Regions from separate parts of the Acidaminococcus sp. CAG:542 genome, predicted to be linked through region 1. Evidence: a T-box and tRNA genes for the amino acid it is inferred to sense, from the RefSeq annotation. Region 1 holds a T-box; the other holds one or more tRNA genes.

Region 1 (3,722 bases):
GGTTCGGCAGCAGTGTGGCGGAAACCCTCACTGCCCTGGGTCACGAGGTCCTGGGCGTGGACAACAATGAAGATGTGGTGGAAAACATGGCGGACAAACTGACCCATGCGGTGGTCTGCGACGTAATCGACGAAAAGACGGTGAACAGCCTGGGGATCCGGAATTTCGACGTGGGGATCGTGGCCATCGGCACCCTGGAACCCAGCCTGCTGGCCACCATGCTGCTCCGGGAAGCGGGGCTGAAGACCATTGTGGCCAAGGCTTCCAATCCCATCCACGGGAAGATGCTGAAGAAGCTGGGAGCCACCAAGATCATCTATCCGGAACGGGACATGGGACGCCGGGTGGGCCACAACCTGGCCTACACCAATATCCTGGATTTTGTGGAACTGTCCGACAACATCTGCCTGATGGAAGTGAACCTGAGCCCCAAAATGGCTGGGAAAAGCCTGGCGGAAATGGACGTGCGCCGGAAGTACCAGGTGAACGTGGTGGCCATCAAACACCAGGACGGCTCCACGGAAATGACCCTGGAACCCACCAAGCCCCTTGCGGAAGGGGACCTTTTGGTGGTCATCGGCAGCCGGAAAAGTGTGGAAGCCCTGGAGGACGGCATATGATCAGTACCCTGACATCGTTGAAGAATGACCTGGTGAAGCGGGCGGCTTCCCTGAAAATGAAAAAATACCGCCAGAAGGAAGGCCTGTTCCTGCTGGAAGGGAAACGGGCAGTGGAAGAAGCCCTGGCTTCCCAATGGAATATCCGGGCCCTGTTCTTTACCCGGCTGCCGGAAGGCTGGGAACAAAAGGCGGAAGAAAGCAGCCTGCCCTGGTATGAAGTGCCCCTGCCGGTGCTCCAGAAGATCACCGCCACCGAAGACCCTCAGAGTGTGGCGGCCCTGGTGGAGATCCGGCCCCGGGACCTGGGGGATTTTGCCCCGGACCGGGGATTCGTGCTGGTGCTGGACCAGATCCGGGACCCGGGGAACCTGGGGACGTTGATCCGCACTGCCGATGCCCTGGGGGCCGCCGGGGTGGTGCTGCTGAAGGATACGGCGGACCTGTACAATCCCAAGGTGGTCCGGTCCACCATGGGGTCCCTGTTCCACCTGCCGGTGCTTACCGGGGTGGAGCCGGCGGACCTGGAAACCTGGTGCCGGAAAAACGGATACGCCCTGTGGGCCACGGCCCTGGAAGGGGCGGAAGACATGACGAAGCTCCAGTGGCCGGCCAAGACCGCCCTGGTGCTGGGCAGCGAGGCGGAAGGGGTGTCCCCGGAGCTCCTCAAAGCCGCGGACCAGAAGGTGAAGATCCCCATGGCCGGCCAGGCGGAAAGCCTGAACGTGGCTGTAGCCGGGGGCATCGTAATGTTCCAGGCGGCCCGCTCCTTTTCCAGTTGACCACCGGGTCTAAGAAGTGTATAATAAACACGAATTTCAAACCAACAGGCGATGACAGAGACAGTACGCTTCTGGCTGGTACAGCGATCCGGGGAGGGTGGGAGCCCGGACAGGAGGCCTTTTGCGGAAGATCACTCTGGAGCCGGTCTTTGAACCAGCAGTAGGGGACCCGGGTTATGACCGTTATCCCATACAAGAGTGGCAGCAAAGCTGTCATGAGGGTGGTACCACGGGCCCTTTTGTCCCGTCCCTTTCGGGGGACGGGATTTATTTTTTTGGAGGTGTGCAAGAGTGAGCAAGAAAGACGACAAGTACGCAGCAACCCTGAATCTTCCGGAAACGGAATTCCCCATGCGGGCAGGGCTGCCCAAACGGGAACCGGATTTCCTGGATTTCTGGTATAAAAATGATATCTATGGAGAAAAACAGAAGCTCCATGCAGGCCACAAGAAGTTCGTCCTCCACGACGGACCTCCCTACGCCAACGGCAAGATCCACATGGGCCATGCCCTGAACAAGGTCCTGAAGGACATCATCATCAAATACAAATACGCCCAGGGCTATGACACCCCCTACGTCCCCGGCTGGGATACCCACGGCATGCCCATCGAACATGCCTGCCTGAAGGCCACCGGGGTGGACCGTCACAAGCTGTCCCCGGTGGAACTGCGGAAAATGTGCCGGGAATATGCCCTCCAGTGGATCGACACCCAGCGGAAGGACTTCAAACGGCTGGGTGTGCTGGGCGACTGGGACCATCCCTATGTAACCCTGGATCCTCATTTCGAAGCGGAACAGATCCGGGTGTTCGGCACCATGGCCAACAAGGGCTACATCTATAAAGGGAAGAAGACCGTATACTGGTGCCCTCACTGCGAAACTGCCCTGGCCGAAGCGGAAATCGAATACGCCGACCAGAAGACGCCCACCATTTTCGTGAAGATGCCGCTGGTAAAAGACAACGGGCTGACTCCGGAAGCCGCCAAGGGCAAAAAAGCTTATATGGTGATTTGGACCACTACCCCCTGGACCATTCCTGCCAACGTGGCTGTGGCCCTGAACCCGGACTTTGACTATGCCTGGGTGGAATACAACGGGGAAGTGCTGATCATGGCCGCCGATATGGTGGACAAAGTGGCCCAGGAATGCGGGGTGGAATTCGGCCCTGTGCTGGGGACCACCAAAGGCCGTGCCTTTGAATATGCGGAATGCGAACATCCCTTCCCGGAATACAACCACCGGAAATCCCTGGTGGTGCTGGCTGACTATGTGGACAAGGAAGCCGGTTCCGGCTGCGTCCATACGGCTCCCGGCCATGGGGACGTGGACTATCTCACCGGTCTGAAATACAAGCTGCCCATCCTGTGCCCGGTGGACCAGAAGGGCTGCTTCACTGAAGAAGCCGGGGAACTGTTCCAAGGCAAGTTCGTCTTTGACAGCAACGGCTTGGTGATCAAACATCTGGCGGAACAGAACGCCATCCTGGGCAAAAAGACCATCCATCACCAGTACGCCCACTGCTGGCGCTGCAAGAACCCCATTATCTTCCGGGCTTCCGAGCAGTGGTTCGCTTCCGTGGACGGGTTCCGGGATGAAGCCCTGAAGGCCATTTCCGAAGACGTCCAGTGGATCCCCAGCTGGGGGGAATCCCGGATCCACAACATGGTGGCCGACCGGCATGACTGGTGCATTTCCCGGCAGAGAGTCTGGGGCGTGCCCATTCCCATCTTCTACTGCGAAGACTGCGGGGAACCTCTGATCAACGAAGACACGGTGGAAAAGATCGCCACCATTTTCGATAAAGAAGGCAGCGACGCCTGGTGGAACCACACCGCCGAAGAACTGCTGCCGGAAGGGACCAAATGCCCCAAATGCGGGGGCACCCACTTCCGGAAGGAAAAGGACATCATGGACGTGTGGTTCGACAGCGGCTCCTCCCACATGGGGGTATGCAAGCGCCGTCCGGAACTGAGCTGGCCCGCGGACATGTACCTGGAAGGCAGTGACCAGCACAGAGGCTGGTTCCAGAGCTCCCTTCTGACCAGTGTGGCCGTCACCGGCAAGGCTCCCTACCGGAGCGTGCTGACCCACGGCTATGTGCTGGACGGGGAAGGCCGGAAAATGTCCAAATCCTTGGGGAACGTGGTGGTGCCCCAGGAAGTCATCGATCAGTACGGAGCGGATATCGTCCGGCTGTGGGCGGCTTCTTCCGACTACAAGCAGGATGTGCGGATCTCCCCGGTGATCCTGAAGCAGCTGGCGGAAGCCTACCGGAAAGTCCGGAACACCATCCGGTACATCCTGGGGAACACCCATGATTTCG
Region 2 (3,722 bases), on a different contig from region 1:
CTGGACCGGGAATATGAAAAACACAGCCAACTGGCGGAAAAATATGAAAAAGAGGGAAATGAAAAATTTTTGCAGGAATTAGAAGAATGTCGGCGAATAAAATTGGAGATAGGAAAATTGACAAAACCGGTATGAAGCCGGGAAATGCAGATTTTTCTCATTTGAAAGAAAGGAGGGAACGCCCCAATGACTGAAAAAGAAAAGAAAGAATTGGAGCCGCAGCTGACTGCCACGGCAGCAGAGAAAGGACAGAGTGAGGCCCAGCCCACGGCAGTGGGGAAAGCCAAGGCTGCTCCCAGAAAGAAGAAGGCGGCAAAAACCACGGGAAAGGCGGGTTCAGGAACGAAAACCAGAAGCAAGGCAGGCAAGAAAGACAAACCCAAAACCGCGGCGGAATACCTGGCGGAATTCGAAGCGCTGGCCAAAAAGAATCACGGCGTTCTCACCTACAAGGAAATCCAGGACCGGCTGCAGAACGAAGACACCGTCTCTGTAGATGAGATGGATGCCATCTATTCCAAACTGGCTGAAAAGAACATTGAAGTGGTGGATGACGGAGCCGAAGATGAGGAACCGGAAACCATCGATGAAGACGAACTGAAAGTGGACGAATCGGAACTGGCCAACCTGTCCGTTCCGGAAGGGGTCATTGTGGATGACCCGGTCCGCATGTATCTGAAGGAAATCGGCCGGGTGCCTCTTTTGGCCGGGGATGATGAAATCAAACTGGCCAAACGGGCCGACAAAGGCAACCAGGCCAAAGTCATCCTGAAAGGGGACAAGCCGGACGGGGAATTCCCGCCGGTGAACAAACGGCTGTCCATCGGCAAGCTGCTGGACGAGGCCAATGAACTGCTCACCAGAGAAGGCATCTGGGTGGACAACCGGAGCGTTTCCCTGACCTACCGGAAGGCCCAGCTTCTGTCCAATACGGATCACATCCTGGATACGGAAGACTACCAGAACCTGGTGAAGGCTTTCACCATGGACGAAAAGAAGCGGCTGAACCGGCTGCTCCAGGAAAACAAATACAAGGTGGCCCATACGGTGAAGTCCGTCCACCCGGACGATCCGGCGGAAGAAGCCGAGGAAAGCACCCTGGGGACTCTCCAGGAACTGTTTGCCGTGATCGACGACAAAGCCCTCCACCAGAAAGTGGATGAGGAAACCAAGAGCAAGATCGAAGAAGCCAAAAAACGCTTCAGCCGTCTCCTCCACCGGATGGAATTCTGCGGGGACAACGCCAAGAAATGCCTGTCCGAAGCCAACCTCCGGCTGGTGGTCAGCATTGCCAAACGGTATGTGGGCCGTGGGATGCTGTTCCTGGATCTGATCCAGGAAGGGAACCTGGGGCTGATCAAGGCTGTGGAAAAGTTCGATTACAACAAGGGATTCAAGTTCAGTACCTACGCCACCTGGTGGATCCGGCAGGCCATTACCCGTGCCATTGCCGACCAGGCCCGGACCATCCGGATCCCGGTGCACATGGTGGAAACCATCAACAAGCTGGTCCGGGTATCCCGGCAGCTGCTGCAGGAACTGGGACGGGAACCGACCCCGGAAGAAATCGCCAAGGAAATGGACGTGCCTGTGGAACGGGTCCGGGAGATCCAGAAAATCGCCCAGGAACCGGTTTCCCTGGAAACCCCTATCGGGGAAGAAGAAGACTCTCACTTGGGAGACTTCATCGAAGACCAGGAGGCTCCGTCTCCGGCGGATGCCGCCTCCTACACCCTGCTCCAGGAACAGCTGGGCAAGGTGCTCCAGGAACACCTGAGCGCCCGGGAACGGAGAGTGCTGGAACTGCGGTTTGGCCTTATGGACGGCCGTACCCGTACCCTGGAAGAAGTGGGCCAGTATTTCGGGGTCACCCGGGAACGGATCCGGCAGATTGAAGCCAAGGCCCTGCGGAAACTCCGGAGCCCCAAACGGAGCAAACCCCTGAAGGAATTCCTGGAATAATTGACAGAATTTCCTTTTCTGGTTTATAATTTTAGCATTGGGCCTATAGCTCAGCGGTAGAGCCCCCGGCTCATAACCGGTTGGTCCAAGGTTCGAATCCTTGTGGGCCCACCAACTGAAAAATCCAGGCGGAACTTGACAAGTTCCGCCTGATTTGTTATAGTTCCTCTGTAATACGCAATGAGGGGGTTGGCATCCCTGAGCGTTCGCTTCACAAGAGAGGCCGCTTTCGGGCGGCAAACAGGGTGGAACCGCGGAACAACCTCCCGTCCCTGTAATGTAGAGTATCCTGTCTATATTACAGAGACGGGAGTTTTTGTATAGGAGGAGAGAAAATGGATTTTCAGACCATCATTTTGAACCTGCAGAAGTACTGGGCCAACCAGGGCTGCATCATGGCTCAGCCTTATGACGTGGAAAAGGGCGCCGGGACCATGAACCCGTCCACCTTCCTGCGGGTACTGGGGCCGGAACCCTGGAACGTGTGCTATGTGGAACCTTCCCGCCGTCCTGCTGACGGCCGGTACGGGGACAACCCCAACCGTCTGTATCAGCATCACCAGTTCCAGGTGATCATGCAGCCGTCCCCCAGCAACATCCAAGAACTGTACTTGGAAAGCCTGCGGGAACTGGGCATCCATCCGGAAGAACATGATATCCGGTTCGTGGAAGACAACTGGGAATCTCCCACCCTGGGGGCCTGGGGTATGGGCTGGGAAGTTTGGCTGGACGGGATGGAAATCACCCAGTTCACCTATTTCCAGCAGGTGGGTTCCATCGACATCAAACCGGTGGCTGTGGAAATCACGTATGGCCTGGAACGGCTGGCCATGTACATCCAGGGGGTGGAAAACGTCTACGACCTCCAGTGGGTGGGGGATGTGACCTACGGGGATGTGTTCCACACCAACGAAGTGGAACAGTCCCGGTACAGCTTTGACATCGCCGACATCGACCTGCTGTTCGACCTGTTCGACAAGTACGAAAAGGAAGCCAAACGGGTCATCCTCACCGGCAACATCCGTCCGGCTTATGACTATGTGCTGAAATGCTCCCACACCTTCAATCTGCTGGATGCCCGGGGCGCCATCAGCGTCAGCGAACGGACCAACTACATTTCCCGGGTGCGGGCACTGGCTCGGCTGTGTGCGGCGGCCTATGTGGAACAACGGGAAAAACTGGGATTCCCCATGCTGAAGAGAGGGTAATGGATATGGCAAATTTATTATATGAAATCGGAACGGAAGAAATGCCGGCCCAATACATGCCCGGCATCCTGAAGGAATACAAGGAACTGGCCGGGAAGAAACTGGCCGAAGCCCGGATCCCCTTCAGCACGGTGAAAGTGTACGGGACTCCCCGCCGGATGGCTTTCCTGGCGGAAGGGGTAGCGGAAAAACAGGAAGACTCCAATGTGGAAAGCAAGGGGCCGTCCCTGAAGATTGCCTTTGACAAGGAAGGGAACCCCACCCGTGCCGCCCAGGGATTTGCCCGGGGCCAGGGTGTGGATGTAAAGGACCTGGTCCAGAAGGACGGCTATGTGTATGCCGTGAAGCATCTGGAAGGCAAAAAGACCATCGACCTGCTGCCGGCCATCCTGGATGACATCCTCCATTCTCTGAACTTCCCCAAAACCATGCGGTGGGCTGACTATGATTTCGGGTTCGTCCGTCCTTTCCGCTGGATGGTGGCTCTCCTGGATGACCAGGTGATCCCGGTGGAAGCCAACGATGTAAAGAGCGGCAGAGAAGCCCGGGGCC

The links. A T-box is a leader RNA that pairs with one kind of tRNA and senses whether it is charged. The one in region 1 lies ahead of ileS (isoleucine--tRNA ligase), so its partner is inferred to be a tRNA-Ile.
Region 2: it encodes a tRNA-Ile, which carries the amino acid that the T-box ahead of ileS (isoleucine--tRNA ligase) is inferred to sense. The anticodon was not compared.

What each region holds. Positions count from the first base shown of each region.
Region 1 is NZ_FR902054.1:10,662-14,383, forward strand. It holds gene QVO43_RS03805 (potassium channel family protein) at 1-620, shown strand, start outside; gene QVO43_RS03810 (TrmH family RNA methyltransferase) at 617-1,399, shown strand; T-box leader at 1,442-1,654, shown strand; gene ileS (isoleucine--tRNA ligase) at 1,751-3,722, shown strand, end outside.
Region 2 is NZ_FR902078.1:12,204-15,925, reverse strand. It holds gene dnaG (DNA primase) at 1-135, shown strand, start outside; partial or broken gene QVO43_RS10195 (RNA polymerase sigma factor region1.1 domain-containing protein) at 187-711, shown strand; gene rpoD (RNA polymerase sigma factor RpoD) at 766-1,962, shown strand; tRNA gene QVO43_RS05975 (tRNA-Ile) at 2,002-2,076, shown strand; gene glyQ (glycine--tRNA ligase subunit alpha) at 2,298-3,170, shown strand; gene glyS (glycine--tRNA ligase subunit beta) at 3,176-3,722, shown strand, end outside.